2 regions of the Micromonospora sp. NPDC003197 genome follow, and region 2 is predicted to be linked to the other one. Evidence: predicted binding sites of a transcription regulator. Region 2 holds the regulator's gene; the other holds the start of a gene.
The links. Region 2 encodes HspR, which represses chaperone genes until heat shock. Its sites were predicted from a motif close to TTGAGTNNNNNNNACTCAA; they were not measured.

Region 1 (16,083 bases), on a different contig from region 2:
GCGTCCTCGTAGTAGAACCGGGTGGCCGAGGTGGCGGTGCCGGTCAGCCAGTAGAGCATCGTGTTGGTCAGGACGAAGTCGGCGTCGATGTCAGGGTCGTCGCCGAAGAGTTGCGAGTTCCAGCCGAGCAGCCCGGCCGGCGAGTCGAAGATCGCGTACGACAGGGTCTGCGGCTGCTGCGAGTGCAGGATGTTGAACGACATCTTGTTGTCGTTGAACCACTGGAGCACTTCCAGCCCCTTCAGCTCCTCCGGGGTGATCTTCTCGAACTCGGCCGGGTCGCCGGAGGGGAACGAGTAGATCTGCGTGACGTGCACACCGACGACGTGCTCGGGGTCGATCCGGCCCACCTCGGGGGAGACGAACGAGCCGCCGTCGTTGCCGACCGCGCCGTACCGGTCGTAGCCGAGTCGGCGCATCAGCTCCGCCCACGCCTTGGCGGTGCGGTACCGGTTCCAGCCCCGCTCCTTCGTCGGGCCGGAGAAACCGAAGCCGGGCAGGGACGGGATCACCAGGTGGAACGCCTGCTCTCCGTCGGCCGGGTTGGTGAGCGGCTCGATGACGTTCAGGTATTCCACGATGGAGCCCGGCCAGCCGTGGGTGAGGATCAGCGGCAGGGCGTCCTCGTGGGTGGAGCGGACGTGCAGGAAGTGGATGTTCTGTCCGTCGATCTCGGTGGTGAACTGCGGGTACTGGTTGAGCTTCGCCTCCCAGGCCCGCCAGTCGTACCCGGTGCGCCAGTAGTCGGCCAGCTTCTTGACGTAACCCACCGGGACGCCGTAGTCCCAGCCGACGCCGGGGAGTTCGTCCGGCCAGCGGGTCTCGTCGAGCCGGCGGTGCAGGTCGTCGAGGTCGGCCTGCGGGACGTCGATGCGGAACGGCTTGATCTCGGTGTTTGCGCTCATGACAGGAACACTACGGACCCTTCCGGACAGGCTCTGTCCTGAAGTTCTGGCAGACTGAAAACATGTTGGAGACCTCGGCGCGGCTGCTGCGCCTGCTGTCGTTGTTGCAGGCCCGGCGGGACTGGCCCGGTGCCGCCCTCGCCGAGCGGCTGAACGTGAGCGAACGGACCGTCCGTCGGGACGTCGACCGGCTACGCGACCTCGGCTATCCGGTGAACGCGACCCGGGGCACCGACGGTGGCTACCGCCTGGGTGCCGGCACCGCCATGCCACCGCTGCTGCTCGACGACGAAGAGGCGGTGGCGGTGGCGGTCGGGCTGCGCACGGCGGCCGGTGGCACCATCGCCGGCATCGAGGAAACCTCGGTACGCGCGCTCGCCAAGCTCGAACAGGTGCTGCCGGTACGGCTACGGCACCGGGTCAACGCGGTGCAGACGTACACCGAACCGGTGCCGGCGGACCGGCCGGGCCCGGTGGTGGACCCGGCCGTACTGACCGTGCTCGCGTCGGCCTGTCGGGACCAGGATCGGCTCCGGTTCGACTACCGCGCACACGACGGGTCGGCGGCGGTCCGGGCCGTCGAGCCGTACCGGCTGGTGTCCTGGGGACGTCGCTGGTATCTCGTCGCCTGGGACGTCGACCGCGAGGACTGGCGTACCTTCCGGGTGGACCGGATCCAACCGCGCACCCCGACCGGTCCGCGCTTCCCACCCCGCGACCCGCCCGAAGGCGGGGCTGCCGCGTACGTCGCCCGGGGCGCATCGGCCGCCGCCTGGCGATACCGGTCCCGGGTCGTCGTGCACGCCCCCGCTGAGGTGGTGACCAGCCGGATCAACCCTGCCGTCGGTGTGGTGGAGGCGGTGGACGAGCACACCTGCGTCCTACACACCGGCGCGGACCGGTTGGACAACCTCGCGGTGCACCTCGGTCTGCTCGACCTCGACTTCGACGTCACCGAGCCGCCGGAACTCGTCGCGTACCTGCGAACCCTGACCGCGCGCTACGCCCGATCCACCCCCGACACCGACCGATAGCGACCGACCGTGGCCGACCTTCACCGGCCGCCCGACCACTGCCGGCTGCCGGTTACCGGTCTGCTCGAACCGGCGGACCGCGAGGACCAGTACGGCCAGCGTGGCGGCCAGCACCGGGAACCAGCCGAGCCGGGCCAACACCCAGTTGCCACTCGTCGGCGCGTCACCCATGCCGGGGAGCGAGCCCACCCGGCGGGTGGCCTCGGCCACCACCACCAGCGCCGTGTTGTGCCAGCAGAAGATGCTCATCGCACTCACGTTGAGCGCGGTGACGATCGCCCACGGGGTCGGGCGGCGCAGCAGCCGCTCGAACCGGTCCCGCAGCAGCAGGGCGGCCCCGATCTGGGCCAGCGCCAGCGCCGGCACCAGCAGCGACGGCGGGTTGGAGTTGGACCGGTCGCTGCCCGGCACGCTGACGATGCTGATCGGATAGCGCGCCACGATCAGCAGGAACGCGAACAGGGCAACACCGCCGGCCAGCATCGACCAGGCCGCGCGCCGGCCGAGCCGGCCATGTGCCCAGGCGATGCCGAGCAGGTAGGCGAAGCCCCAGGCGGGCAGCGTGGTCAGGTAACCGAACCAGTCGGGCACCAGGTCCTGGCCGGGGCCGTACCGCACCAGGTCGACCAGGGCGACCGCACCGACACCGGCCAGCGCGGCGCGGACGCCGTACCGGTGGTCCAGCCGCATCAGGTACGGCGTGAGCATGGTGATCACCGCGTAGACGCCGATGAACCACAGCGGCTGGAAGAAGAGCACCACCAGGGTACGCAGCGTGCCGCTCGGCACCCCGCCGATGGCCGCCCCCACCAGCAGTACGCCCATGAGCCCGACCCCGACCAGCACCGGCGTGCCCAACCGGCGCATCCGTACGCCCACCCAGTCCCGATCGGACTGGCCGCGTCGACGGGCCCGGGCCAGGCTGCGGGCGCACGAGTAGCCGCCGACCAGGAAGAAGATGCCGAGCATCTGCAACAGCCAGGTCGACGGTTGCAGCCACGACAGATAGCGCATCGGGCTGTCGATTCGTAGTGCGCCGGTCGAGTCGGCGACCAGCGCCCCGACCAGCCAGTGCCCGCCGACGACACCAAGGATCGCCAGCGCGCGTAGTCCGTCCACCACCCTGTCCCGGTCCATCCGAGCCTCCCCGTTCGGCATGCCATCGACGGTAGGAATTTCGTCGGGTCGGAACGATCCCGCTCACCGGCCAATCGCTGGTGGGGCCTACCCCACCCGTAAGGGGAGGGCAGGCCGGTCATCGGGCGCTGACTGTGACGTGGATCGCATCGAGGAACATCGGGCTGCGGGTGGAACTTGAGTCTTACACGCTCAACTCGACGTGATAGCAGGTGTTCGATGTCAACTCTTCCGGTTCTGCCCCTGGTCGACGAAGTCCTGTTGCCCGGCATGGTCATCCCGGTGACCCTCGACCCGACCACCCAGGCCGCCGTCGACGCCGCCCGCGCGACCGGCGACAAGCAGCTCCTGGCCGTACCCCGGGTCGACGGGGAGTACGGCTCGGTCGGCGTGGTCGCCACCATCGAAAAGGTCGGCCGACTACCCAGCGGTGAACCCGCCGCCGTGATCCGTGGCCTGTCCCGGGCCCGCATCGGGTCCGGCGTACCCGGGCCCGGTGCCGCGCTTTGGGTGGAGGCCAGCGAACTCGACGAGCCGGCACCCGCCGGCCGGGCCAAAGAACTGGCCCGCGAATACCGCGCCCTGATGACCTCGGTCCTCCAGGAGCGGGGGGCCTGGCAGGTCATCGACGCGATGGAACGAATGACCGACCTCTCCGAACTGGCCGACTCGGCCGGCTACGCGCCCTGGCTCACCCTCGACCAGAAGATCGAACTGCTCGGCGCGCCGGACGTCACCGCGCGCCTCGAACTGCTGGTCGGCTGGGTCCGCGACCACCTCGCCGAGCAGGAAGTCACCGAGCAGATCAACTCCGACGTCCGGGAGGGGCTGGAGAAGTCCCAACGGGAATTCCTGCTCCGCCAACAGCTCGCCGCCATCCGCAAGGAACTGGGCGAGGACGAGCCGGACGGCTCCGCCGACTACCGGGCCCGGGTCGAGGCCGCCGACCTGCCCGAGAAGGTACGCGAGGCGGCGCTACGCGAGGTCGGCAAACTGGAGCGGGCCAGCGACGCCTCCCCGGAGGCGGGCTGGATCCGTACCTGGTTGGACACGGTGCTGGAGATGCCGTGGTCGACGCGTACCGAGGACAACACCGACCTGGCGCAGGCGCGGGCGGTGCTCGACGCCGACCACGCCGGCCTGGCCGACGTGAAGGACCGCATCCTGGAATACCTGGCGGTGCGCAACCGGCGGGCGGCGCGCAACCTGAGCGTCGTCGGCGGGCGCGGCTCCGGTGCGGTGCTCGCCCTGGGTGGCCCGCCCGGCGTCGGCAAGACCAGCCTCGGCGAGTCGGTTGCCCGTGCGCTCGGCCGCAAGTTCGTCCGGGTGTCGCTCGGCGGCATCCGCGACGAGGCCGAGATCCGCGGCCACCGCCGGACGTACGTCGGTGCGCTGCCCGGCCGGATCGTCCGGGCGCTGCGCGAAGCCGGCTCGATGAACCCGGTCGTGCTGCTCGACGAGGTCGACAAGATCTCCGCCGGCTACGCCGGTGACCCGGCCGCAGCCCTGCTCGAAGTCCTCGACCCGGCGCAGAACCACACCTTCCGGGACCACTACCTGGAGGTCGACCTCGACCTGTCCGACGTGTTGTTCCTGGCCACCGCCAACGTGATCGACGCTATCCCCGGCCCCCTGCTGGACCGGATGGAACTGGTCACACTCGACGGCTACACCGAGGACGAGAAGGTCGCCATCGCCCGTGACCACCTGCTGCCCCGGCAGATCGAGCGGGCCGGGCTCACCGCCGACGAGGTGAGCATCACCGACGAGGCGCTGGCCCGGATCGCCGCCGAACACACCCGGGAAGCCGGCGTACGCCAGCTCGAACGCGCCCTGGCCCGGATCCTGCGCAAGGTCGCGGTCGGGCTGGCCACCTCCGACGAGCCGGTACGCGTCGACGTCGACGACCTCGCCGGCTACCTCGGACGGCCCAAGTTCACGCCCGAATCGGCCGAGCGGACCGCCGTACCCGGGGTGGCGACCGGGCTGGCGGTGACCGGTGCCGGTGGCGACGTGCTCTTCATCGAGGCGACCAGCATGGACGGCGAGCCGGGGTTGACCCTGACCGGTCAACTCGGCGACGTCATGAAGGAGTCGGCGCAGATCGCCCTCTCCTACCTGCGCTCGAATGGCCGCAAGCTGGGCTTGGACCCGAACGCGCTGGCCGGACGGCGGATCCACCTGCACGTGCCAGCGGGTGCGGTCCCCAAGGACGGGCCGAGCGCGGGCATCACCATGGTCACCGCGCTCGCCTCGCTGGTCACCGGCCGGGCGGTACGCCCCGAGTTCGGCATGACCGGCGAGGTGACCCTGGCTGGTCGGGTGCTGCCGATCGGTGGGGTGAAGCAGAAGCTGCTCGCCGCACACCGGGCTGGCCTGACCGAGGTCATCATTCCGGCGCGCAACGAGCCGGACCTGGACGACTTGCCGGCCGAGGTACGCGAGGCGTTGACCATCCACACCCTGGCCGACGTGGCCGACGTACTGGCCCTGGCCCTGCGTCCCGCCGAACCTCTCGGCACGGCCGAGCCGGCCAGCCCAGCCGACGCCCCCACCCTCACCGCCGCCTGAGGTGTAAGGCTGAGGTGTAAGGAAGGGCCCCTTCCTATCGTTTTTTGTATAGGAAGGGGCCCTTCCTAACACCGAACCCCGCCCGGCGCTCGGTCAGGCGAGGTGTTCCAGGTCGCGGCGCAGGAACTCGGCGGTGTACGAGCCGGAAGCGGTCAACAGGTCGCGGGGAGTGCCCTGGAAGACGATGTTGCCGCCCTGGCTGCCACCCTCCGGGCCGAGATCGATGATCCAGTCGGCGTTCTTGATGACGTCGAGGTTGTGCTCGATGAGGACGACCGAGTTGCCCTGATCCACCAGCCGCTCAATGATGCCGAGCAGGTGGCCGATGTCGGACATGTGCAGCCCGGTGGTCGGCTCGTCCATGACGTACACGCTGCCGGCCTTGTGCAGCTCGGTGGCGAGCTTGACCCGCTGACACTCTCCGCCGGAGAGGGTGCTCAGCGGCTGGCCGAGCTTCAGATAGCCCAGCCCCACGTCGTTCACCGCCCGGAGTACGTCCCGCAGCTTCTTCTCGGTGAAGAACTCCACCGCCTCGGCGGCCGGCAGGTCCAGCACCTCGCTGATCGACTTGCCCCGGAGTTTGTGCTCCAGCACCTCCGGCTTGAACCGCTGTCCCTGGCACACCTCGCAGGGTGACTTGATCCCCTCCATGAAGGCCAGGTCGGTGTAGATGATGCCGAGCCCCTGGCAGTTGGGGCAGGCCCCGGTGGAGTTGAAGCTGAACAGTCCGGCGTTGACCCCGTTGGCTTTGGCGAAGAGCCGGCGGATGCCGTCCATCATCCCGGTGTAGGTGGCGGTGTTGGACCGGGTCGAGGTGCTCACCGACGACTGGTCGATGACGATCGCGTCCGGGTGCTGGCCGAGGAACACGTCGTTGATCAGGGTGCTCTTGCCCGAGCCCGCCACCCCGGTTACCACGGTTAGTACGCCGGTCGGGATGTCCACCGTGACGTTCTTCAGGTTGTGCAGGTTGGCGTCGACGATCGGCATCGCGCCGGTGGGCGTACGGGACTCGCTCTTCAGGGGCAGTTTGTGCCCCAGGTGACGGCCGGTCAGGGTGTCCACGTCACCGAGCTGCTTCACGCCTCCCTGGTAGACCACCTGCCCGCCGTACACCCCGGCACGGGGGCCGATGTCGACCACGTGGTCGGCGATCTCGATGACGTCGCGGTCGTGTTCGACCACGAGTACGGTGTTGCCCTTGTCGCGCAGCTTGACCAGCAGTTCGTTGAGTCGGTGCACGTCTCGGGCGTGCAGCCCGACGCTCGGCTCGTCGAAGACGTACATCATGTCGATGAGGCTGCTGCTCAGGTGCCGGACCATCTTGATGCGTTGCGACTCGCCACCGGAGAGGGTCGACGTCTCCCGGTTGAGGCTGAGGTAGCCGAGCCCGATGGTGACCAGGTTCTGCAAGCGGTCCCGCAGGCTCTCCAGGACCGGGGCGACGGTCGGGGCGGTGAAGCCGGCCAGCACGTCGACCAGCTTCGACACCTCTAGTGCGGCGAGTTGGGCGATGCCGTATCCGTCGATCTTGCAGCTCAATATGGTCGGGTTGAGCCGGGCACCCTGACATACCGGGCAGGTGGTGGTGGAGACGAAGCGCTGGAAGACCTCACGGTTGCGGTCGGACATCTCGTTGATGTCCTTCTTGAGGTAGAGCCGAGTGAACCGGTCCGCCAGTCCTTCGTACTTGGACGGGATCTGGCCGCCCTGCCACTCCAGGGCCACCTTGATGCCGCCCCCGTCGCCGTGCAGCAGCATCTGCCAGCGGGCCTCGTCATAGTCCGACAGCGGCTGGTCGTTGTTGAAGAGTCCCGAATTGGCATAGATCTTCCAGTACCAGGTGCCGACGGCGAAGTCAGGGTGCTGGATCGCGCCCTCGTTCAACGATTTCGATCGGTCGAGGAACCTGTCCAGGTCGAGGGTGACGGTACGGCCGATTCCGTCGCACTCCGGGCACATACCCTGCGGATCGTTGAAGGAGAAGACGTTGGAATAGCCGACGTACGGCTCACCGATGCGGGAGAAGAGCAGTCGCAGCAGCGGTGAGATGTCGGTGATCGTGCCCACCGTCGAGCGGGAGTTTCCGCCGATCCGCTTCTGGTCGACGATGACCGCGGCGGAGAGGTTGTCGATCGAGTCGACATCGGGCTGCCCGTACCGGGGGAGGCGGCTGCGGGCGAAGGCGGTGAACGTCTCGTTGAGTTGCCGCTGTGCCTCGGCGGCGATGGTGTCGAAGACCAGGGACGACTTGCCGGAGCCGGAGACTCCGGTGAAGACGGTGATCTGCCGTTTCGGGACGCGTAGTGAGACGTCCTTCAGGTTGTTCTCGCGGGCACCGATGATTTCGATGTGGTCGGTCGGCAATAGCGCTCCTCGACTCGAATGACGGCTGAAGTTTCGATCGGTGGGCCGGTCAGCGACGGGTTGTGCCGGTCAGCGGATCGGTGGGCCGGTCAGCGACTGGTTGTGCCGGTCAGCGACTGAGCCGGCGGTAGCGGCGTACGGAGAGCGGGAAGAAGATGGCGGTGAGCAGCGTCGGCCACACCACGGCCATCAGGACCGCGTGTTGGGCGATCCAGGAATCGCCTCCCCAGCCGGGGTTGCCGAAAAGCTCCCGGGCTGCGGAAATGGTGGCGGACAGCGGGTTCCACTCGGTGACGAGGGCCAGCCATCCGGGCATGGTCTCGGGTGCCACGAAGGCGTTGGACAGGAAGCCAAGCGGCCAAACCAGGAACTGTAACACCGCCACGGCCTCGGGGTTGCGGATGACCAGCCCCAGATAGATGCCGATCCAGAGCAGGGCGACTCGAAGCAGTAGCACCAGGCCGAGGGCGAGCAGAGCCCGGCCGATGCCGTCCCGCCACTGCCAACCCACCGCCAGGCCACACAGGAGCATGACTGCCAACCCGAGGAGTGAGTTGAGCATGTCCGCGGCGGTGCGGCCGGCGACGACGGCCGACCCGGCCATGGGCATGGAACGGAATCGGTCGGTGATCCCTCGGGAGGCGTCGGTGGCGATCCCGGCGAAGGTGGTCTCGATGCCGAAGACCATGGTCATCGCGAACATGCCGGGTATCAGAAACTCGCGATATCCACCGCCACCCGGCACGGTCATCCCGCCGCCGAAGAGGTAGGCGAACATCAGCAGCACCATGACCGGAAACACCCATCCGACGGCGATCTGGAGGGGATGGTTGGCCCAGTGCGCCAGCTCACGGCGGGTGATGGTCCAGGTGTCGAAGATCGCCCAGCGCAGCCGGTCGAAAGGCGTTCGGGATCCTTCGGAAACCAGTACGGTCATGCCGTCACCTTCTGTCCGCTCGTCGCTTCGGCGAGCCTGGTGGGTTCACCGGTGAGGTGCAGGAACACCTCGTCGAGGGTCGGGCGGCGCAGTGCGATGTCCTCGACGGTGATCTCCTGGGCATGCAGCTGCCGGACCAGTTCGATCAGCGTGCCGACCCGGTCGCGTGCGGGCACGCTGATGCGGCGGGTGTCGGAATCGATCTCCGGCTCCCGGTCGGCGATTCTGCCGATCAGTCCGGCGGCGGCGGGTAGGTCGATGACCCGGCGCAGGACCACGTCGATCCGGTCTCCGCCGAGTCGTGACTTGAGTTGGTCCGGGCTGCCGGTGGCCACCACCCGTCCGTGGTCGATTACCGAGATCTCGTCGGCCAACTGGTCGGCTTCGTCCAGGTACTGCGTGGTGAGCAGTACGGTCGTGCCCGCCTTCACCAGGGCGCGGACCGCGTCCCACACCTCGGTCCGGCTGCGCGGGTCGAGGCCGGTGGTCGGCTCGTCGAGAAAGAGGACCGGCGGTGCCAGGATCAGGCTGGCAGCAAGGTCGAGCCGGCGGCGCATGCCGCCGGAGTAGCGTCCGACCGGTTTGCGGCCCGTGTCAGCCAGTCCGAACCGGCTCAGTAGCTCGTCGGCGCGCTGGCGTGCGGCTCGGGCACCGAGGTGGTGGAGCCGGCCGAACAGCTCCAGGTTCTGTCGTCCGCTGAGGCTTTCGTCCACCGCCGCGTGTTGGCCCACCAGCCCGATGCGTTGACGTACCTGGTTGGCCTGATCGACCACGTCGAAGCCGGCGACCCGGGCTCGGCCGCCATCGGGACGCAGCAGGGTCGTGAGGATTCGTACGGCAGTGGTCTTGCCGGCTCCGTTCGGTCCGAGTAGTCCGTGCACCGAGCCGGTGGGCACGGTCAGGTTGAAGCCGTCGAGGGCAGGTGCCTTGCCGAAACTTTTCCGTAGCTCCTCGGCGACGACGGCCTGGTCGATCGAATTCATCAGACCCCTAAATTATACGGCGTATAGAGTTGAGGGGTGGAAGAGTAGCATACGATGTACGGAGTTTCGATGCGAGGAGAATGGTCGAGGTGACGACGGAACATACCGGGGGCGGCGACCCGAAACGCAGCATCGAACTGCTCTGGGGGGTTCAGGATCGCCCCCGCCGAGGCCCCAAACCACGTTTCACCGTGGCGCAGATCGCCCAGGCCGCGATCGACCTCGCCGACCGGGAAGGACTTACGGCGCTGTCCATGCGCCGCGTCGCCGACCAGCTCGGCGTCACCGCGATGTCCCTCTACACGTACGTGCCGAGCAAGGCGGAACTGCTCGACCTGATGCTCGACACCGCGTACCGGGGGATGGTTCGCCACGAGCCGGCCGACGACTCGTGGCGGGCACGACTGACCGCCGTCGCCCACGACAACCGGATCCTCTACGAACGCCATCCGTGGCTCGCCGACATCTCCACCGGCCGTCCACCGCTCGGCCCCGGTGTCATGGCCAAGTACGAGCATGAACTCCGGGCACTGGACGGGCTGGGCCTGGACGACGTGGAGATGGACGCCGCGTTGACCTTCCTGCTCGGTTTCGTACAGACCTGCGCCCGCGCGGCGGCCGACGCCCGAGCCGCCGAGCACGAACGCGCGATGAGCGACCAGCAGTGGTGGGAGGCGAACGCGCCACTGCTGGAGAAGGTCTTCGACACCACGAAATATCCGACCGCCGCGCGGGTCGGTGCCGCCGCGGGCGAAGCGCATGGTGCGGCGTACAGCCCAACCCACGCGTACGACTTCGGCCTGCACCGGATCCTGGACAGCCTGGCGGTCCTGATCGAGGCACGTAGCAGCTGAATCTCGTCAGGTGTCACCAGCCGGGGTGACCGTTGACCGCGGCGACCCCCGCACGGCTCGGCGCCCTCGATGGTGCCGAGCCATGGTGGTCCTTATCGGACGGTGCTCAGGTCACGGTCGGCCACGCCGATGCCGATGCCGGGGGCGGGGTCGGCCCGCCGGCCGCCGGTGCTCAATCGACCGCCAGGTACGGCTGGGCAGGCCGGACCGCTTTGCCCGGACGGGACGGCAGCCGAGCCACAGTACGGGTGCTACCGCAGCGGCGAGCGCCAGCAGAAGTAAGCGGGGTTCGCAAAACTTGCCCCGATCGGGCATCCTGTCACTGTCCTCTCACAAAGAGTGATCATGGATGGGCCCCTCACGTCGAACTGAGTTCCAGGTCAGTCGGACGACGCGAAGGACCCTGACCCGCCCGCCGCTCGCGACGGGATGGCTGAAGGAACCTTCGCCGATTACGGATATGTCGGGGAAGGCCCAGACGCACTGTCCCGACAAACACCGTTGTTGTCGGGTCCAATGACCAAGGACAACCAGCATGCCCACGGGCCCAGACCCGACACCGAAGCCACGAAAGCCCCGGCCACATACGCTTGCCGACGACACCGTGCGCAAGCGCTGCGCTACCCCGGAGGCTGCCGCCTACACCCTGTACGTCCGTCAGCTCATCGAGGAGCACTACCAGCTCGATGGTCAGGCCACGCTTCTGCGCGTGGCAAAGGATCGAGGAGTCCTGGTCGTCGGCTTCGACCGGCGGTCACTGTCCGAGCAGATCAGCGGCAAGTACAAACGCGGGCCGAACTGGCCCACCACCGAGATGGTGGTCCGGGCACTGCCGAAAGGATGTGACACCGAGGCTCTGTTGGCGCACGCGGCAGGGCTTTACCAACGGGCCCGCAAGGAAGCTCCGCCCGGCTACAAGGGGGCGATCAGTCGCCTCGACGATGACCCGGTGCTGCCCGAGGTGCCGGAGAGTGGGCCGCCGACTGTCGAAAAACTCCAAGCCACAATCGCCCGGATGCGTCGCCGACACCATGAGGAGACCACAAGGCAGTTGGAGTCGATCCGCATCGCGCAGCGGCAGCGACGGGACGCCGACATGCGGGCAGACCAACTCGAAACGGAGCTTCTGAAGGTACGGGAGCTGTATCTCGGCGCACGGACCGAAGCGGCCCAGTTGGCGACCCTGCGTGAGGAGTGCGCCCGGCTGTCGGTCGAACAGGAACTCCTGGTCACGCCCCAGCTACGGTCCCGGCGCATCCTCGACCTGCCGGAGTTGACCCACGCCCGACAGCGCGTCCGAGTGGGTCATCTGGCCCAGTCGATCGACTCGACCGCACCGCGCTGGCGTCGCGCGTTGGCCAGATACCTCTGCACGTACGCGGAGATGCTGGGAGTCACCATGGCCGAGTTGTCGGTACGGGCCGGGATCAGCCCCGCCGTCGTACAGGACACCCTGACCGGCCGGCGGTCACCTGCCGATTCCGACCTGCGGGACATCGGCGAGGTGCTCCAGGTGCACCTGGGTACCGCGCTGCACCTCGCGACCCTGGCCCGGAAGCCGGAACCGGTGACCTCCTTCGAGGAGATCGCCAACGCTCTTCCAGAACTCGCCCGGTTGTCGACCACACATCCCGACGCTCAGGAGGTTGTCGGAACCGGTCCCGACAACCGCGCACCTGATTCCGACACCGCTCCGACAGCCGAAAAACGTCCTGATCCAGCGAAATTGGACGACGGAACTGCTCCCCACCGCGCCTACTGGTGGCAGCGGTCATCCGTACGTCGGTTTTGGTTTCTGCGGCGGGGCCGCCGCTGAAGGGTTGGATGTTGCGGCGGCCCCGCCGTCTTGGGTGCCCGTCGGGTTGCGTTGCCGCGCAGGTCGACGGGGTCTTCGGGGTGGTCAGGTGTCGGCTTCGGGCGGACGGCCGGGTCGCCACATGGGGTGGATCGTGTGGTGGCGGGTGAGGTGTAGTGGCGGCCGAACCTGGTAGCCGTGGTGGGTGAGCAGGTCACAGTGCTCGGTGCTGAAGGCTTCGGTGTAGGCAGCGGTGCCGTAGCGGTCGAGTCGACTGTGGTGGTGGTTGAGCAACTGGGTGGCGATGCCAGTGCCGCGATGGTCGGGTGCGATGGCGAGTAGAGCGAGGTGTTCGTGGCCTTTCTCGGGGCGCTGGGCGTCGAGGAGTTGGCCGAGGGTGGTGAATCGTTTGGTGTGCTCATTGCAGGCGGCGGCGAGGCGGGCTTCGTACGCGGCCGGTGGCGGGATCTGTCGGTATCGGTGGAACCAGACAGCGGCTCCGATCGGGCCGTCGGCGTCGGTGAGGACGTCGACTTCGCCGAAGAAGAGGGCGTGTTCGATCCAGATGTGGACGGCTTCGGTGAGCACACCGAGGCGCTGGTCATGGTCGGGGACGAGCCATTCGGCCAGGGGCAGATCGTGGGCGGCGTCGGTGGCGAGCGCGGTGTGGTGGCTACCTCGGCATAGCGGGCCCGTCGTACGACGGGTGCGTGGGCGCTGACCATCAGGCATCACCAGCGGTTTCGTCATCGTCTGACGCAGGTGGCTTTTCCTCGTTCGGTTCGGAGTTCGGCGGTGGTGCGGGTTTCGTGGGTGGATTCGGGACCGGCTCATAGTCACCGCTGTACATGACGAACCACCTTTCAAGTGGACGACCAAGGCGAATGCTCTCTCTTAGTAGCGTTACGCTGACAGTGAGAGATCAATAGGGCGCCACGGTTTTCAACCCTTTTCAAAGGTGACTCGATGGACGATCTTGGTAGCCAGCTGAGGCATGCTCGTCTTGAGGCCGGTGTGACGCTGACCTACGTCGCAGCCCGCTCGTGCTACTCGTTGACTCACCTGAGCAACGTCGAGGCCGGACGCCGGACAGCGACGCCTGACATCGTGCTCGCGTATGCGCGGGCACTCGGGGAGGCTGACGTGGATAGACGTCGAATGCTCGGCATCGCGGCTGGCGTTGTCAGCTCCGCGGTAGCTGGCGAACTCATTCAGGCTGGCTTTAATGCGGTACTTGCTGGGCAGCCTGCGGAGGAAGAATGGCGGGAACGGGTGGCCCAGTATGGTCGTGACTACATGGCCATCGGGGCGAATGTCCTGCAAACACGGCTGGCGAGTGATCTCGTTGTCATGCAGCAGCAGCTTGAGACGCCCGCCATGTGGGCGAACGCCGCGCGAACACTCGCGATCTACGGCAAGACGACAGCTGGGCCCGCCGAGGCGATCCGTTGGTACGACCTGGCGGCGACGGCAGCGGACCGGTCCGGCGATCTCGACACCCGAATCTGGGTACGCGGTCGCGCCGCTATCGCCTTGGCCTACGAGGGGGCCGAGTTACCGACGGCTCAGGGCTATGCCGACGCAGCGATTGGGCTGTCCGAGCGGCCATCCATTGGGCGGTTGAACGCCCTGATGGCGCGGGCGCATGTGGCTGCCGGCCGAGGTGACGTTGCCGGGGCAGTTTCTGCTGATCAGGATGCCCGGCGGGTGTTCGATCGGGTGGCTTCACCGGATGCTGAGGTGTCGGATACGGCAGTGCCGCCATGGCGGATGGCGACGTTCCGAAGCATGCTGTACGCGAGGTTGGGCGTTGTGGATGCTGGTGATGAGGCCCAGGCCGAGGCTGATCGGCTCCGACCGGCGTCGCTGGCACGCTTCGCTACGCATATCGAGCTGCATCGCGGCCTCATGTTGACGAAGGCCGGTGACCTGGCTGGTGGAGTCGCCTACGCCAGACAGGCCATGGCCGCCCTGCCAGCCGACCGACGGTCGCAGACCCTCGGACTGCTGCTACGAGAAGTGGAGCGAGCCGGTGGTAGTCGCAAACTATGAGGACTACGCATCGTGCACCTGTTGGCGTCGAATGGCTGCACCTAGCGTCGGGATGGATGGGAGTGCATCGGGAGCCTGGGCGCTGCCTAGCCCTGCGTCACCCGCTCGATCAAGGAGGCGACAGCATCATGGATGACCTGACCGGCGCCACTTGGCGCAAGAGCACCCGCAGCGGCAACAACGGCGGGGCCTGCGTCGAGGTTGCCGACAACCTTCTCGGCGTCGTATTTGTTCGGGACACCAAGGACCGTGACGGCGGCACTCTGACCTTTGGCCCGGCCGCGTGGGCAGGCTTTGTTGCTTCAGCCAAGTCTGGCGCGTTCGAGGTCCGCTAGCCACGACAAACATCGAACCCAGGCTCTCCGTTGGGAGGGCCCAGGTTCGATCTCTCAGCTGTCCAGCTTCGCGGGGCGAGCCAGCGCCGGCAGTGGCGGTCGCAAACTATGGCTGTAGGACTGGCTGGCCGTGGTGCCAGTTATGCCAGATCGCTGCCAGGAGTCACGAACCCCTGGGATTACTGGTCAACGTCCTTGAGGGCGGCTTCGCCCTTGGGCGTGGGTTTCGTCCCGGCAGCGGCGAAGAGCGCCTCCACCTCGCGGCCCCAGGCGGGATCGCTCTCAACTCTCTGCGCGTAGATCGCATAGATCTTTCGTGGCAGCTCAGGGTCCGGATCGTCGGACAGCCGCACGGCGGACTGCTTAACCAATCTCGGCAGGATGTATTCGTCACCCTTCACGTGCACCGGATCATGCATGTACCGCTCGAGCGCGTCCAGGTCGGGGATCGCCGTCACCGAGGCATGAGTGAAACCCTCCGCCGGGTCCCCGAGATCACGGCCGACCACAGAGAAAACGGTCGACTCCACCGACGCGGTGCGCCGCATCGCGGCCAACGCCTCCGCCCTCTCCTCCTCGGTGACGTCCGGCTTGAAGCTGAACCGCAGCAGGCTGATGATCATCGAGTCTCCCTTGTTCAGACTGCACTGGTGAGTGCAATCTAACGCACTGGGTGGTGTGAACGCTATTGTTGCCCCGTGCGTGGAGCGAAGTCGGACAGCAGCACGGGGCGGATCGACAAGCGGCAAGCGATCTTGGACGCCTCGTTCACCATTTTCGCCAGGGACGGGTATCACCTGGCAGGCGTCGACGCGATCGCCGCCGAGGCTAAGGTCGCCAAGCACACGATCTACAACCACTTCGGCGACAAGGAGAATCTCTTCCGAGAAGTGATCGCCGCCCTGTCCGACCAGGCGCTGACGCGCAACCTCGCTGCGGTCGAACTGCTCGGCGGCAGCGGTGATCTCGCTGCGATGCTGACCGAGACCGGGCTGAGGCTTGCCGAGTGCTACTGCGATGAGCAAACCGTGGCACTGCGGCGACTGCTACGCGCAGCGAGCAGGCCGGAACTGCTCGACATCGTCCGAGACAGGGCCACGGACCGCGTCAACG
Region 2 (16,083 bases):
ACGGTGAAGACCAGCACCACTCCGGCCAGCGCGTTCACCGCGCCGACGACGAGCGCGCCGCGCAGCTGACCGAAGACCGGCATGAGCAGGAACGGGAAGGCCAAGCCACCGAGGAGCGCGCCCACGTAGTCAGCGGCGAAGAGGTCCGCCACCGCGCTGCCGGCGGACTGCTCGCGGATCTTCTGCAACAACACCATCAGCAGCGGGATCTCCGCGCCGATCAGCAGGCCGAGGATGAACGCGGTCGCCACCAGGGCGGGCGCGTAGAGGTCGAGCCAGGCGAAGGCGGCGTAGAGACCGAGTACGGAGAGCCCGCCGAGCAGGGCGAGAATGAGTTCGACTGCAGCGAATGCACTGGCCGCCCAGGGCTGCAATGGTTTGGCGGCCAACGCGCCGATGCCCATCGCGAAGACCATCACGCCGAGCACGATGGAGGCCTGCCCGACGGTGTCGCCGATCAGGTAACTGCCGAGCGCGACCAGGGCCAGTTCGTAGACCAGGCCACAGGCGGCGCAGACGAAGACCGCGAGAAGCACTGAGGCCCGGGCCAGCCGCCAACGCGGGACGGCCCGGGGTTCGGAGGGAACAGTGGTAGTGCTCATGACTTCCGTTTGTTCTGGGTACGAGTGCCGGTGTGGGGCTTACCGACGGGGTTGACGTGCGGCTGGTTCCCGTGCCGGCTGCGCTGCACCAGCCCGATGATGATCAGCAGGGCGCTGACCAGCAGGAAGGCCACCGCGCCAAGCAGGTACGCCCAGCGGTCCCGGAGGAAGTCGCTGCCCGCGTCCGGCAGGGGGGTCGGTGCCGGCGAGGCACCCGCCTGATCCGGGGCAGCCGTTTCCTGCGGCACCGGCGGGGCCAGTTCCTGCTCCGCCGCCAGCAGCGGCAGGAAGACCGCGGCCCGGGCGGTTGCCCAGCCCGGATCGTCGATGAACACGTCGTCGTCGAGGCCGAGCCGTTCCAAGCCGACCTCGAAGCCGACGGTCGAAAGATCGTCCGAGCTGTCCACCCAGATCGAGGCGTAGTCCTCTGACTCGCTGCTCTCCGAGGTGTAGGTCACGACTGCCCGGACTCTGATCCAGCGGGGGCAGCGGACCGGGTCCTTGTCGACCGGTACGTTGTCGCCGAGGTTGGAGCCGACGCTGACCACGTCGCTGCTGTCGCCCTCGACGAGCCGCCAGCCGTAGCAGATGTTCTGCGCCTTGCTGGCCCGCTCCAGGATCGCGACCGTGTCGGCGCGTTCGGTGGCGGTCGGGGGCGGCACCTTCAGGCTGTCGTCGTCCCCGATCAGCGGGACCAGTACAAAGAGGGCGGCGGTAACGGCCAACGTAACGGCGAGCGCCCAGGCTGTGACCTTTGCGTCTCCCTTCTTGGCCGACGATGTGGGCTTCGCCGGTCGCTTCGTCGTCGCCATCAACTGATCGCCGCGGCGACGACCGCACCGGCGGCGAGGTGGATGACCGCGGAGACCCAGACCGCCGGGTGCGGTTCCGGGTCGACCAGGATCTCCCCCAGCCGGCCCGGGGTGGCCAGGTCCAGCAGCAGGAAGGCGGCGGCCATGATGAGCAGGCCGAGGATGCCGTACGCGGCGCAGCCGATGATCCCGGTGACGAAGTCGTCCTCGCTGCTGACGATGGCGGCGACCACGATGATGCCGACGCCGAGCAGGTTGGAGGCGAGCAACAGGGCGGCGTTGCGGTTCCGGTCGACCCAGATCAGTTCGTGTAGTCGGCCGGGGGTGGCGACGTCCACCAGGACGTAGCCGATCCCCATCAGTACGATGCCGACCACACCGTAGGCGAGGGTCAACAGCAGATCGGTGACGAGGGTCATCAAGGTGGGCTCCTGAGGGGTGAGGGGTGGGGGCTACCGGGCTGCGGGCCCGGGACTACTTACCAGCACCAGGGCCGCCGCCACGGACGGTGTTGCCCCGCCCCCAGGCCCAGGAGTGACCGACGGTGCTGTGGTAACGCGGGTAGGCGCTGGACATCTTCTCCAGCAGGATCACCGACCCCCCAGCGATCGGCTTGATCACCACCGAGTCGTCGTCGTAGCGCAGGTAGACGCCACTGCCGTCGACGTACTGGTCGGCCGGTTTCCAGGCCTTGGTGATCTCGTCGGAGACCGCGCTCGGGGACTTCCGCGAGGTGTAGGCGGTGGCCTGCCTGCCGATGTCGTGGCTGGCCGCCCGGGTGTACTTGTCCTTGACGTAGCCACGTGGCGAGAAGTTGCCGTAGAACACGGCAAAGCCGGCCACCAGCACTCCGATCAGCGCGAACGCCGTTCCCACGATGATCCATCTGCGGTACTTCATCGCATCCTCACCGTCGTTTCGGTCTCGACGAGTTCTCCGGTCTGTGGATAGGCGTGCCAGGTGCGCCATCCGATGTCGCCTGCGGGGTCGGTCCTGGCCCGCAGTGCGGTGATCGAGTCCGGGCCGCCGGGAAAGACCCCGACCAACGCGTACGGATCGTCGGCGAGTTCGTGGCGCAGGGCGGCGGTCCGGCGGACCAACTCGGCGGGGGCCAGGTGCAGCACCCGGGCGGTGAACCGGTAACCGCTCTCCTCGTCGGCCACGGCGGTGGGCAGTTCGGGGTGCCGGCCGGGCAGGCAGGCGACCGTCTCGATGAACTCGGTGCCCAACACGTCCAGCACCACCTGGTGCGATGCGCCGAGCAACCGCAGCCGCAGTCGTACGCCGTCCGGCTGCGCCGCCGTCGGCAGAGCAAGGTCGAGCACGTACAGGGCGGGCCGCTCGGCCGATTCCAGGGCGAAGCTCAGGTCAGCGGCGGAGGTGTCGGCGTACGGCGCGTCGAGGGTGACGAGCATGGTCAGCCGACCTTGTCCGCCGGCCCGGCCTGCGGATAGATCTGCACCTCGGCCCGGTGCAGCCGCTCGCCTCGGGCCACCTCCCACTTGCCGCTGTCGCCGTACGACTCGAAGGAGAGTCGCGCCGGACCGGCGGTGTAGTCGTGGTAGGCGACCGTCCCGGTGGGGTTGAGTCCGGTGGTGCCGGTCGCGGTGTAGCGGGCCTTACCGGATTCCTTCTTGGTGTAGCGCCGCCCGTCGAAGTTGATGGTCGCCTTGCCCGGGGTGACGGTAGCGGCCGGTTCGGCGGTCCAGAGCACCAGTTCCAGGTCGGGGTCCTCCTCGACGGAGAGCCAGACCTTCTCGCCGGCCACGGTGTCGAGTAGGTGCTCGGTCCAACCCCAGTCGCCCTCGGTGAAGCGCAGCGTGCCGCGTACGCCGTACGAGGTGTGCCGAATCTCCACGATGTCGCCAGGCTGGAGGCGGCGGGGGTCACCCCGCAACGCGTCAGCGTCGTCGTCCGCGCTGCGGAATGGGTCACTTCGCGATGGTGTCTTCGCCTTGGTGGCTTCCGCTGCCTTCTTTCGGGCGGCCCGCAGGGCCACCACGGCCACCACCACCCCGGCGACCGCGACCAGGCAACTCACCGTGACCAGCAGGTACGCTAGCGTGCCGTTCATCCAGCCCGTCCTCTCCAACCCGATCGGCCGGTGACGGTAACAAACCCGTGCACGGCCGTCACCCGGCAAGGGGCAGCCTGGTCAACTGTCGGACGGCCCGACCGACGGCAGAGACGACGACGGCGTACCTCGATCCCGAACCAGGATCGAGGTACGCCGGTCGGCAGGCCAGCCTTGCGGCCAGCCCTACGGTCAGGCGGCGGTGACGGTCAGGCCGTCCTTGCTGTCGGCCAGGTCCACTCGGACCGTGTCGCCGTCACGCACCTCACCGGCCAGTAGCGCCTTGGCCAACCGGTCCCCGATCGCCGACTGCACCAGTCGACGCAGGGGCCGGGCACCGTAGATCGGGTCGTAGCCGTGCTCGGCCAGCCAGGTTCGGGCCGTGTCCGAGACGTCCAGGGTGAGCCGACGGTCGGCCAACCGGCGCCGCATCCGGCCGATCTGAATGTCCACGATGGAGCGCAGCTCCTCGCCGGTCAGCGCGGCGAAGACGACGATGTCGTCGAGCCGGTTGAGGAACTCCGGCTTGAAGTGCGAGCGCACCACCGCCAGCACCGCCTCGCGGCGCTGGCCCTCGGAGAGGGTGGGATCGGCGATCACCGACGAGCCGAGGTTGGCGGTGAGGATCAGGATCGCGTTGCGGAAGTCGACCGTACGACCCTGGCCGTCGGTGAGCCGGCCATCGTCGAGCACCTGCAACAGCACGTCGAAGACGTCCGGGTGGGCCTTCTCCACCTCGTCCAGCAGCACCACCGAGTACGGCCTCCGGCGCACCGCCTCGGTGAGCTGACCGCCCTCCTCGTAGCCGACGTAGCCGGGCGGGGCACCGACGAGCCGGGCCACCGAGTGCTTCTCGGCGTACTCGCTCATGTCGATGCGGACCATGGCCCGCTCGTCGTCGAAGAGGAATTCGGCCAGCGCCTTGCCCAGCTCGGTCTTACCGACCCCGGTGGGGCCGAGGAACAGGAAGCTGCCGGTGGGGCGGTCCGGGTCGGCGACGCCGGTACGGGCCCGCCGGACCGCGTCGGAGACCGCGCCGACCGCCTCGGTTTGCCCGATCACCCGGGCGCCGAGCGACGACTCCATCCGCAGCAGCTTGGCAGTCTCGCCCTCCATCAGCCGACCGGCCGGGATGCCGGTCCAGGAGGCGACCACGGCGGCGATGTCGTCCGCGCCGACCTCCTCCTTCAGCATCGCCCCGTCGGCCTGGATGCCGGCGAGCTCCGCCTCGGCCCGGACCAGTTCGCCCTTGAGGGTGGGGATCCGGCCGTAGCGCAGCTCAGCGGCGCGTTCCAGCTCGCCGTCACGTTCGGCCCGCTCGGCCTCGCCGCCGAGCCGTTCCAGCTCCTCCTTGGCGGTGGAGATCCGGGTGATGTGCTCCTTCTCCAACTTCCACCGGTCGCTGAGCGCGGTGAGCTGCTCGCGCTTGTCGGCCAGCTCCTTGCGCAGCCGGTTCAGCCGCTCGGCGGAGGCGGGGTCCGGCTCCTTGGCCAGCGCCATCTCCTCGATCTCCAGCCGGCGTACCGCCCGCTCGATCTCGTCCACCTCGACCGGCCGTGAGTCGATCTCCATCCGCAGCCGGGAGGCGGACTCGTCCACCAGGTCGATCGCCTTGTCCGGCAGGAACCGGTCGGTGATGTAGCGGTCGGAGAGCGAGGCGGCGGCGACCAGCGCGGCGTCGGTGATGCGTACGCCGTGGTGCACCTCGTAGCGCTCCTTGAGCCCGCGCAGGATGCCGATGGTGTCCTCGATGGTCGGCTCGCCGACCAGCACCGGCTGGAAGCGGCGCTCCAGGGCCGGGTCCTTCTCGATGTGCTCGCGGTATTCGTCGAGGGTGGTCGCACCGACCATCCGCAGCTCGCCCCGGGCCAGCATCGGCTTGAGCATGTTGCCGGCGTCCATCGAGCCCTCGCCCTTACCGGCACCGACCACGGTGTGCAGCTCGTCGAGGAAGGTGATGACCTGCCCGTCGGAGTTCTTGATCTCCTCCAGTACGGACTTGAGCCGCTCCTCGAACTGGCCGCGGTACTGCGCGCCGGCCACCATCGCGCCGAGGTCGAGCGAGACGAGCTTCTTGTCGCGCAGCGACTCGGGTACGTCCCCGGCGACGATGCGCTGGGCCAGACCTTCCACGATGGCGGTCTTGCCGACGCCCGGCTCCCCGATGAGCACCGGGTTGTTCTTGGTACGGCGGGACAGCACCTGGATCACTCGACGGATCTCGGCGTCCCGGCCGATCACCGGGTCGATCTTGCCGTCCCGGGCGCTGGCGGTCAGGTCGACGCCGTACTTCTCCAGGGCCTGGTAGGTCTGCTCGGGGTCGGCGGTGGTGACCCGGCGGTCACCGCCCCGGATCGCCGGGAAGGCGGCCACCAGGTTCTCCTCGGTGACCCCGGCTGTCTTGAGAGCCTGGGCGACCACGCCACCGACCTGGGCCAGGCCGGCGAGCAGGTGCTCGGTGGAGGTGTATTCGTCGCCCAACGGGCGGGCGATCTGCTCGGCGGCACCGATGGCGTTGACGAACTCGCGGGAGAGGCTCGGCTCGGCGACGCTGGCTCCCCGGGCGGCCGGCAGTTTCTCCACGGCCCGGATGGCGGCTCGGCGTACGTCGGCGGGGTTGGCTCCGACCGCACGCAGCAGACCGGCAGCGGTCGACCCACCGGTGTCCAACAGCGAGAGCAACAGGTGCCACGGCTCGACGGTGGCGTGGCCCCGCTGATTGGCGATGGCGACGGCACCGGTGATGACTTCGCGGCTCTTGGTGGTGAGGCGTTCGGCGTTCATGGGCTCCCCTGATCGGCGTGTCCACTGGTAGAGACACAACCAGAGTTGAGCCTATTCCGCTCAACTCTGCGATGTGACCCCCGTCACGTCTGTTTCTCCAGAACGACCTGGATCCACCGCCGCTCGTCGTACTTCCCGATGCCCAACCACACGCTGCCGTCGTGCTCGTGGGTACTGAAAAGGGTGCCGTCCGGCAACGCCCGCACCACTTCACCGCCGAGTGGCCAGCCAAGGTCGCGATACCGCCCCTCGCTGATCACCCCACTGCCCCACGGTCCGGTCACCGCCAGCATTCCCGCGCCGATGACCGCCGGCTCGCTGATCCGCCCCGGCTGCCCGGCCACCCGTACCCGCTCCCAACCCGTGCCACCGGTGAGCTGCCAGAGCTGGGGGAAGACCATCGAGTTTTCGCCATGGCCGATCAACCAGGCCCCGCCGTCGATGGCGGCGACCACCAACCGCAGCGAGCGCAGGGCCACGTCGGGTGCCGGCACCGTCATCCGGCGCCAGGTCTGCCCCAGGTCGAAGGAGTACGCCGCGTACGGCTGACCGTCGCGCAACCCACTGACGAAAAGTCGACCACCGGCGTACGCCACCTCACTAAGACCGGGCACCATCGGCTGGGTCGGCAACGGACGGAACCGGTCGTCGATCCACTCGCCCACCTGCGTCGTGCTCGTGTCGTGGCTGAGCTGAAAGCGCCCGAGCAGTTTCCGGTACGCCACCGGCGCACCCTCCATCACCGCTGGAACGGCGACGAACGTCGAGCCTCGATTCGCGGACGCAAACCAGCCGTGCGGCGTGGCTTGCAGGACCAGGTCGTTGCCGGCGGCGTACAGCTGATGGTTCTTTGCCGTCGGGCGGGGATGGCGCAGCGCCTGCCAGGAGCGGCCACCATCGGCGGTGGCGAGCAGGATCGCCGGGCAGTCCACCTCGGGGGCTTCCGCTGGACCCGGTGGACAGTTGGTGTACAGGGCGTAGCCGTGCTCGGCATCGGTGAACTCGACCTGGTGCTGCCCATAGCCGGCCGGTACGGGCACCTGGCTCCGCCGGATCTCGTCCGGTGGGAGCGGTGCCCTGGGGCCTTGCCCTCCCGACGTGTTTCCCGGTGGGTCGGCGGGCGCCCTGGTCGGTGCCGCACGGCGGATGGGGCCGACCGAGCAGCCCGAGATCATCAGGGTCACCACCACGCTCGCCGCCAGCCGTCCCGACCATCGCCGCATCCGGCACCCCCACGACCGACGTCCCAGTGATGCCCGTCAGGGTAGGGCGTGTACGCCCTGCGCGACGTACCGGAAAGGACCGTTTCGACGGCGGTGCGTAACCGTCGTGGCCAGGGCACCCGGCCGAGGCGGGTCGGATTGTCCAGACGCGGTAGCGTGACCGCCGTGCGAGTACGCGTAGAACAGACGGCACTGCCTGGCATCGGTGTACGTCACGACCTGGTGACGACCTCGGGACGGCGAGTGGGTGTGGTCACCCATCGAAACGGCCGACGTGATCTGGTGCTCTACGACGAAGACGATCCCGACGCGTCGGTCGCGGACATTCCGCTGACCGACGACGAGGCGGACGCCCTCGCGGACATCCTCGGTGCCTCGCTCATGCTCGGCCAACTCTCCGGGCTCCGGGAGCAGGCTGCCGGCCTGTTGACCGAGCAGATCTCCATCCCGGCCGGCTCGCCGTATGTGGGCCGCAGGCTGGGTGACACCAAGGCGCGCACCCGTACCAGTGCCTCCATCGTGGCAGTGTTGCGGGAGCGGGAGGTCATCGCCTCCCCGGACCCGACCTTCCGCTTCGAGGCTGGTGACGTGGTGGTCGTGGTCGGCACCCGCACGGGCCTCGACGGTGTCGGCGCGATCCTCGCTGGCAACGACCCGGACGCATGATCGGATGCACGATTTCACCGTTCTGCTGATCGAGGTCGGCGCACTGCTGTTGGGGCTCGGGCTCCTTGGCCGGCTCAGCCGGCGGATCGGGCTTTCCCCGATCCCGCTCTACCTGCTCGCCGGACTGGCCTTCGGCCATGGTGGGCTCCTGCCGCTCTCCGCCAGCGAGGAGTTCTTCGCGGTCGGCGCGGAGATCGGCGTGATCCTGCTGCTGGTCATGCTCGGCCTCGAATACTCCGCGAAGGAACTCATCGGCAACCTGCGCTCGGCAGCCCCGGCCGGGCTGATCGACGGGCTGCTCAACGCGCTACCGGGTGCGGCCTTCGCTTTCCTGATGGGTTGGGGCTGGGTCTCGGCGATCGTGCTGGCCGGTGTCACCTGGGTCTCGTCGTCCGGGGTGATCGCCAAGGTGCTGGCCGACCTGGGTCGGCTGGGTAACCGAGAAACCCCGGTCATCCTCTCGGTGCTGGTCATCGAGGACCTCGCGATGGCGCTCTACCTGCCCCTGGTAACCGCAGTGCTGGCCGGCACCGGTCTGAAGGGCGGCAGCGTCGCCCTCGGCATCGCGGTCTTCACCGTGGTCCTGGTGCTGATCGTGGCCATCAAGTACGGCAACGCCATCTCCGCGATGTTCTCCCCGAAGGACCCGGAGGCGCTGCTGCTCGGGGTGCTCGGCCTGACCGTCCTGGTGGCCGGCATCGCGGCCAGCCTCAAGGTGTCTGCGGCGGTCGGCGCCTTCCTGGTCGGCATCGCACTCTCCGGACAGGTGGCGCACAACGCGACCGAACTGCTCTCGCCGCTGCGGGACCTGTTCGCCGCAGTGTTCTTCGTGTTCTTCGGGTTGGCCACCAATCCAGCGGACATGCCACCGGTGCTGCTGCCGGCGCTGGCGCTGGCCGTCGTCACCATGGCGACCAAGGTGCTCACCGGCTACCTGGCCGCGAAGCGGGTTGGCATCGCCGAACCGGGTCGATGGCGGGCTGGGCTCGGATTGATGCCGCGTGGGGAGTTCTCCATCGTCATCGCCGGGCTGGCGGTCGGTGCTACCGGCATCGCTCCGCAGTTGGCTCCGCTGGCAACCGCGTACGTGTTGATCACGGTGGTCACCGGGCCACTGCTGGCCCGAGTCCCGGACACCCCGTGGTTCAAGGCCTGGCTGCGGCGCCGGGCCGCTGCCCAGCGCTGCGAACCGCTGCCCGCAACCGACTGAACCATTCGTCCCGGCTCACCGGGCTGACCTTCCAACTGACCCAGGCATCAGGCGAACGGCTTGCCTAATGGCACTCCGTGACCCTTCCACCGCGTACCGGCGGCACGCTAACGTGTCGCCGCAATTGGTGGCGGGTACGCGGGGACGGCGCCAGCGCCCCTGCGACAGTGAACGGAAGGTCAGCCCGGGTGAGCTTGCAGGAGTCGACGTTCCGCGGCTTCGCCAACCCGGTCGACCCGTCGCCGGCCGAGTTGCGCGCCTGGGCCTACCAGCCCGACTCGGTACCCCTGGAGTCGATGCCACAGGACTGGGACCTGCTCGTCTCCGGTGACCAACTGATCACGACGCTGTTCGACCTGGCCATGGACCCGTCCTGCCCGGCCCGCCGGTTCGCCCTGCACTGTCTCTACATCTACTCCGGCGACGGAATCCGGACCGGGTTCCGTGCCCATCCCAAGCGCCGGCTGAGCAAGCTGCTCAAGCAGGCCGAGCGGCACGGCGACGAGCTGATGGCGATCTGGGCCCACAACTGCCGGGTGCTGATGACCGACCCGGAGCGATTCGACTATCACGAATGGTGCGAGGGCGGCCTGGTCCGCCAGGCCCGCCGGCTCGGCTAGGGGGATTCGCTCGCCTGGGCGTAGGCGTCCGGCGGCGGCATGCGTCGAAGTCGGTTACCGCCAACCGACAAACATTGACGGCCATGCACGCATTTACCACAATCGACGTACGCTCGGCCACCCATCGAGCTTCCTGCGCACCCAGTGCGAGCGTTGCTCGGTATCACCACAGGCATTGCGGAGCGCCGACCGACAACGTCGAGAGGACATCCATGTCGAATCCACGAGAAGAGAGTGATCCCGCCTCGAATCCCGGTAGAGCCGCGATTTCCCGACGCGGCATGCTCCGCGCCGGCGCGGCCGCCACCAGCAGTGCACTACTGGTCGGCGCGGTCGCCGAGACACCCGTACATGCGGCACCACGTACCGTCGCGGGGGCGGTACGCCCGCCAGCACTACGCCCAGGGGACCGGGTACGGGTCGTATCCCCCGGCAGCACGCCAGACCCCGTCAACATGGCACGAGGTATCGAGATACTGCGCAGCTGGGGCCTCCAGGTGGAATTGGCACCCCACGTCTACACGAAGTACGGATATCTGGCCGGCACCGATGCCGAGCGGATCGCGGATCTCAACGCCGCCCTCAACGACCCCGGAATTCGTGGCGTATTCGCAGCGCGGGGCGGCTACGGCACCCAACGGATCGTCGACCAGATCGACACGTCCAAGCTCCGCCGCGACCCTCGGGTCGTCGTGGGATTCAGCGACATCACCAGCATTCACGGCAAGCTGTGGCGCGATGCCGGGCTGGTCACCTTCTATGGTCCGATGGTCAACTGGACCGACAGCCGTACCGGTCCCGAGTCAGCCGAGGCGCTGCGCCGAGCGGTGATGACGACCGATCCGATCACCATCACTCGGAATCCGACGGAAAGCACCGCACCCGTCCTGGTGCCAGGTCGAGCTAGCGGCCGATTGCTGGGCGGCTGCCTGACTCTGATCTCGACTTCGTTGGGTGCCAAGGACAGTCCGAATTTCGATGGTGCCCTGTTGTTCTTCGAGGATGTGAACGAGGTGCCCTCCAGCATCGACATGATGCTCACCGAGCTTCGCCGGCTGGGCATTCTGTCGAGGGTTGCCGGCGTGGTCATCGGCCAGATCACCAACAGCGTCGGCGAGCCTGACGAGTGGGATGCGGTGGCCGTACTCAAGGACCGTCTCTACGACCTCGGCGTGCCAGTCCTGGGGGGGCTTCCCCTCGGGCACGACAACGGGCAGCTCACCATTCCACTCGGCGCGCACGCAACCATGGACGCGCAGGCCGGGACGTTGACAGTGACCCCTGGGGTCAGACCCCGTTGATCCGGGTGACGAGTCAGGCCCGTTGATCCGGGTGACGTCGCAGCGGGCCGGGAGCCCCCGTGGATCCCGGCCCGCCACGGCATGCGCCAACCGCCGGTCCAGACGGCGATTACGCTGGTGGTTCCGTCCGAATTGTGCAGGTCCGGACCATAAGAGAGGTTAGCTGATCAGTGGAGGAATTTACCGGGCAAACCGGTCATCTTTCCGCACGGTTTCCCGGGCCTCTACGCACGCAGCTTTACTCAGCCCTCGCCAGGCTTTCGCTTTGGCTTCCAGACCACCAGGGCGGTGGAGACCCGACTCGTCGGCACAAGATCCCGACGCGGGAACGCGGAGATCGTCTCCAACTCGGCGGCCCGGCGGACCGCAGCCATCAACTCCGCCTCAAGCTGCGCAATTCGCTGTTGCATCTCCCCCAGCAACTGCTCCAAGCCGATGATCCGCTTGATGCCGGCCAGGTTGACCCCGTCGTCCTGGCTGAGCCGCTGCACCTCACGCAGCAACACCACGTCCCGCACGCTGTAGCGACGCCCACCGCCAGCCGCCCGGCCGGCCTGGACCAGCCCCAAGCGGTCGTACTGGCGCAGGGTCTGCGGATGCATACCCGCCATCCGGGCGGCAACCGAGATCATCAACACCTTGGCGTCGTACGCCGGGTCGCCTGCGGCTGGGAACTCCTCAGCCACCATGGTTCACCTCCGGATACGCAACGCGGTCAACTGGAACGACGTACTCGGGCTTCGATTTGTTCCCGTCCAGCGGACGGGGTGTGCTCGGCGAACGTCTCCAGGGCCTTGCGGGCCTCGTCGGAGAGTTCGGCGGGCACCACGATCTCGACGGTGACCAGCAGATCACCGGCCTGACCATCACGGCGGACCACGCCCTTGCCTCGGGCCCGCAGCGTACGACCGCTGGGCGTCCCCGGCGGCACCCGCAGGGTCACCGCGCCGTCCAGGGTCGGCACCCGCAGATCGGTGCCGAGCGTGGCCTCGGCAAACGTGATCGGCACGGTGAGGGTCAGATCGTCCCCGCTGCGTCCAAACAGGTCGTCGCCCCGGACCTTGACCAGGACGAAGAGGTCACCGGCTGGGCCGCCCCGATCGCCCGGCTCCCCTCGGCCGGCGAGCCGGATCCGCTGTCCGTCGGCGACCCCGGCCGGGAACCTGACGTTGAGCGTGCGGGTCTTGGTCACCCCACCGGTGCCCCGGCACTCCGGGCACTTCTCCTCGACGATCGTCCCGACGCCCTGGCACTCCCGGCACGGCTCGGAAAAGCTGAACGAACCCTGGTCACGGGTGACCACCCCGGCACCATGGCACTGCGGGCAGGCCCTCGGCTGGCTACCCGGCTTGGCACCGTTGCCGTGGCAGGTCTCGCACACCCCCGGTGCGCGCAGGGTCAACGGCAGCGTCACCCCGTGTACGGCGTCGCCGAAGTCGAGTGCCACCTCGGCCTCGACGTCCCGGCCCCGGGTCGGACCGCGCCGGCCTGCGGCACCGCCACCGCCCGAGAAGATGGATCCGAACAGGTCGGAGAAGCCTGCCCCGCCACCGAACCGGGCACCCGCCCCCGGCTGCTGACCACCCATGCCGCCGAACAGGTCGGAGGCGTCGAACGGGAAACCACCCGGGCCGCCGGCTCGGGCGTTACGTCGGAACGCGCCGGAGCCGAACAGCGAGCGCATCTCGTCGTACTCGCGGCGTTTGCGCTCGTCGGAGAGGACGTCGTACGCCTCGGACGCGGCCTTGAACCGCTCCTCGGCCTGGGCGTTCCCGGGGTTACGGTCCGGATGCGACTCTCGGGCCACCTTCCGGTACGTCTTCTTGATCTCGTCGGAGGAGGCTGACTTGTCCACCCCCAGTACGGCGTAGAAGTCTTTCTCCAGCCAGTCCTTGGAACTCAACGGTCGTCCACCTCCTCCCTCGTCGCGTGATCGGGGCGTCCCACATGCCACCGGTCAAGGCACATGCGGGTCGCCCCGATCACGACGTGCGAACTATTCAGGATCAGCAACAGCTACCAGCGCGGCCCGCAGGAGCCGATCACCGAGCAGATAGCCCCGACGCATCACGTCGACGCAGGTCGGCTCGGTGACCTCGGCCGAGGTCAGGTGCGCGACTGCCTCGTGCCGGGTCGGGTCGAACGGGTCGCCCTTCTCGCCAAAGGCGGTCAGCCCGAACTTGGTCAGCGCCGTGGTGAGCTGCTCGGCCACCGAGCCGAACGGCCCGACCAGGTCGCCGTGTTCCCGCGCCCGATCCAGATCGTCCAGTACGGGCAGCAGCGTGGCCAGCACCGTACCGGTGGCCTGCTCGGCCGCCACGGTACGGTCCCGTTCCACCCGCCGGCGGTAGTTGGCGTACTCCGCCGTCACCCGCTGCAGATCACGGGTCCGTTCGTCGAGGTCGGCGCGGAGTGCCTCCAACTCGGCACCGAGCGGGCCGGGCCCGTCCGCTGCCTTCGCCGGGGCGTCCACGACGGGCCCGTCGACGCCCTTGGGCTGCTCGATCTTGGGAACCCGGGCCTTGGCGTCTCCGACCTCGGCCTCGACCTCGGCCTCGTCGACCAGTTCGTCGAGGACCGGGCTGGTCGCCGAGGTCGACGACAACTCGTCGGCTTCGGCTGCCTCGGCCGCGTCCACCGCATCGGCTCGGACCTCGTCGGCGTTCACCGCGTCGTCTTCGACCAGCTCACCCTCGACGATCTCCGCCTCGGCTGCAGTCGCTGTGGCGTCGACCGGCTTGGCGTCACCGGCTGCCTTGCCCTCACTGCCTGGCTTGGACTCACCGCCGGACTTGCCCCCAGCGGTGGCCTTGCCGTCGGACTCGGCGTCAACATCGGACTCGGCCTTGCCGTCGACGGCGTCGACCTTGCTGTCGGCGGGTTCCGTGTTGTCGGCAACCGGATCGGCCTTGCCGCCATCGCTCTCGCCGCCATCGCTCTTGCCACTGGCGACCGGTTCGCTCTTGCCACCGCTCGGATCGATCTTCCGTCGGTCACGGATCACGATGCGCTGGCCGGCCTCACCCTCGGCGGGATTGGCGGGCACCGAGCCACCCGGCGCTGACCCGGTGGAACCCGGGTCAGCGGCTCGTGGCTTTTCCGTCATTGCGACTACCTCTATCCGGTCAACGAGTTGGCTGGGCAGGAACAGGAGATCACTTCTTGCCATCCTCGTCGATGATCTCCGCGTCCACCACGTCGTCCGGACCGCCAGCCGTACGGCCACCGGCCGCGCCAGCTCCGGCCGCGCCAGCCCCGGCTCCGGCTCCGGTGGCACCCGCGTCCGCACCCGGCGCCTGCTCGCCCTGCTGGGCGTAGAGCAGCGAACCGGCCTGCTGCGAGACCTGGGCCAGCTTCTCGTGCGCCGACTTGATCTTCTCCAGGTCGGTACCGGCGAGGGCGCCCCGCAGCTCACCGAGGGCCTCGTTGATCTGGTCCCTGGACTCGGCGGGCAGCTTGTCGCCGCTCTCGGCCAGGAACTTCTCGGTCTGCCACTGAAGCTGCTCGGCCAGGTTGCGGGTTTCCGCCTCCTCCCGGCGACGCTTGTCGTCGTCGGCGTGGTCCTGGGCGTCGCGCATCATCCGCTCGATGTCGTCCTTCGGCAGCGCGGAGCCACCGGTGATCGTCATCGACTGCTCCTTGCCGGTGCCAAGGTCCTTGGCGTTGACGTGCACGATGCCGTTGGCGTCGATGTCGAAGGTGACCTCGATCTGCGGCACGCTGCGCGGCGCCGGCGGGAGCCCGGTCAGCTCGAAGGTGCCCAGCTTCTTGTTGTAGGCGGCAATGTCCCGCTCACCCTGGAAGACCTGGATCAGCACCGACGGCTGGTTGTCGTCGGCGGTGGTGAACACCTCGGAGCGCTTGGTGGGGATGGTGGTGTTGCGCTCGATCAGCTTGGTGAAGATGCCGCCCTTGGTTTCGATGCCCAGGCTCAGCGGGGTCACGTCCAGCAGCAGGACGTCCTTGACCTCGCCCTTGAGCACGCCGGCCTGCAGAGCCGCACCGACCGCGACGACCTCGTCGGGGTTGACGCCCTTGTTGGGCTCACGACCGATGAGCTGCTTGACCAGGTCGGTGACGGCCGGCATCCGGGTCGAACCACCGACCAGGATGACGTGATCGACGTCGGAGACCTTGACACCGGCGTCCTTGATGGCCTGCTCGAACGGGCCCTTGCAGCGGTCCAGCAGGTCCTGGGTCATCCGCTGGAACTCGGCGCGGGTCAGGGTCACGTCAAGGTGCAGCGGCGCGGACGGGGCACCGTCGGTGGCCGCCGGGCCAGCCGTGATGTACGGCAGGTTGATGCTGGTGGTGGTGGCGGCGGACAGCTCGATCTTGGCCTTCTCGGCAGCCTCACGAAGCCGCTGCATCGCCATCTTGTCCTGCGACAGGTCGACGCCGTGCTGACCACGGAAAGTCTTGACCAGGTGGTCGATGACCCGCTCGTCCCAGTCGTCACCACCGAGGTTGTTGTCACCGCTGGTCGACTTGACCTCGATGACACCCTCGGCCAGTTCGAGCAGGGAGACGTCGAAGGTGCCGCCACCAAGGTCGAAGACCAGGACGGTCTGCTCCTTGGAGCCCTTGTCCAGGCCGTAGGCCAGGGCGGCCGCGGTCGGCTCGTTGACGATCCGCAGCACGTTGAAGCCGGCGATCTCACCGGCCTCCTTGGTGGCCTGCCGCTGGGAGTCGTTGAAGTAGGCCGGGACGGTGATCACCGCGTCGGTGATCCGCTCGCCCAGGTACGCCTCGGCGTCCCGCTTCAGCTTCATCAGGGTCCGGGCGGAGATC

Region 1: the regulator HspR is predicted to act here: its motif matches at 3,254-3,272, upstream of lon (endopeptidase La).

Annotation. Positions count from the first base shown of each region.
Region 1 covers NZ_JBSFTE010000003.1:52,596-68,678, forward strand. Annotated here, with positions in the region: gene ACWDV4_RS04230 (epoxide hydrolase family protein) at 1-905, opposite strand, end outside; gene ACWDV4_RS04235 (helix-turn-helix transcriptional regulator) at 968-1,939, shown strand; partial or broken gene ACWDV4_RS04240 (acyltransferase family protein) at 2,030-3,097, opposite strand; gene lon (endopeptidase La) at 3,296-5,647, shown strand; gene ACWDV4_RS04250 (ATP-binding cassette domain-containing protein) at 5,741-8,014, opposite strand; gene ACWDV4_RS04255 (ABC transporter permease) at 8,124-8,951, opposite strand; gene ACWDV4_RS04260 (ATP-binding cassette domain-containing protein) at 8,948-9,934, opposite strand; gene ACWDV4_RS04265 (TetR/AcrR family transcriptional regulator) at 10,024-10,788, shown strand; gene ACWDV4_RS04270 (hypothetical protein) at 11,324-12,604, shown strand; gene ACWDV4_RS04275 (GNAT family N-acetyltransferase) at 12,689-13,333, opposite strand; gene ACWDV4_RS04280 (helix-turn-helix domain-containing protein) at 13,550-14,635, shown strand; gene ACWDV4_RS04285 (DUF397 domain-containing protein) at 14,764-14,970, shown strand; gene ACWDV4_RS04290 (Dabb family protein) at 15,150-15,593, opposite strand; gene ACWDV4_RS04295 (TetR/AcrR family transcriptional regulator) at 15,669-16,083, shown strand, end outside.
Region 2 covers NZ_JBSFTE010000021.1:72,008-88,090, reverse strand. Annotated here, with positions in the region: gene ACWDV4_RS21960 (polyamine aminopropyltransferase) at 1-602, opposite strand, end outside; gene ACWDV4_RS21955 (hypothetical protein) at 599-1,414, opposite strand; gene ACWDV4_RS21950 (DUF350 domain-containing protein) at 1,414-1,836, opposite strand; gene ACWDV4_RS21945 (DUF4247 domain-containing protein) at 1,889-2,314, opposite strand; gene ACWDV4_RS21940 (DUF2617 family protein) at 2,311-2,829, opposite strand; gene ACWDV4_RS21935 (DUF4178 domain-containing protein) at 2,832-3,488, opposite strand; gene clpB (ATP-dependent chaperone ClpB) at 3,681-6,272, opposite strand; gene ACWDV4_RS21925 (hypothetical protein) at 6,356-7,312, opposite strand; gene ACWDV4_RS21920 (cation:proton antiporter regulatory subunit) at 7,661-8,161, shown strand; gene ACWDV4_RS21915 (cation:proton antiporter) at 8,166-9,371, shown strand; gene ACWDV4_RS21910 (hypothetical protein) at 9,560-9,991, shown strand; gene ACWDV4_RS21905 (S66 peptidase family protein) at 10,204-11,292, shown strand; gene ACWDV4_RS21900 (heat shock protein transcriptional repressor HspR) at 11,535-11,981, opposite strand; gene dnaJ (molecular chaperone DnaJ) at 12,008-13,195, opposite strand; gene grpE (nucleotide exchange factor GrpE) at 13,289-14,275, opposite strand; gene dnaK (molecular chaperone DnaK) at 14,448-16,083, opposite strand, start outside.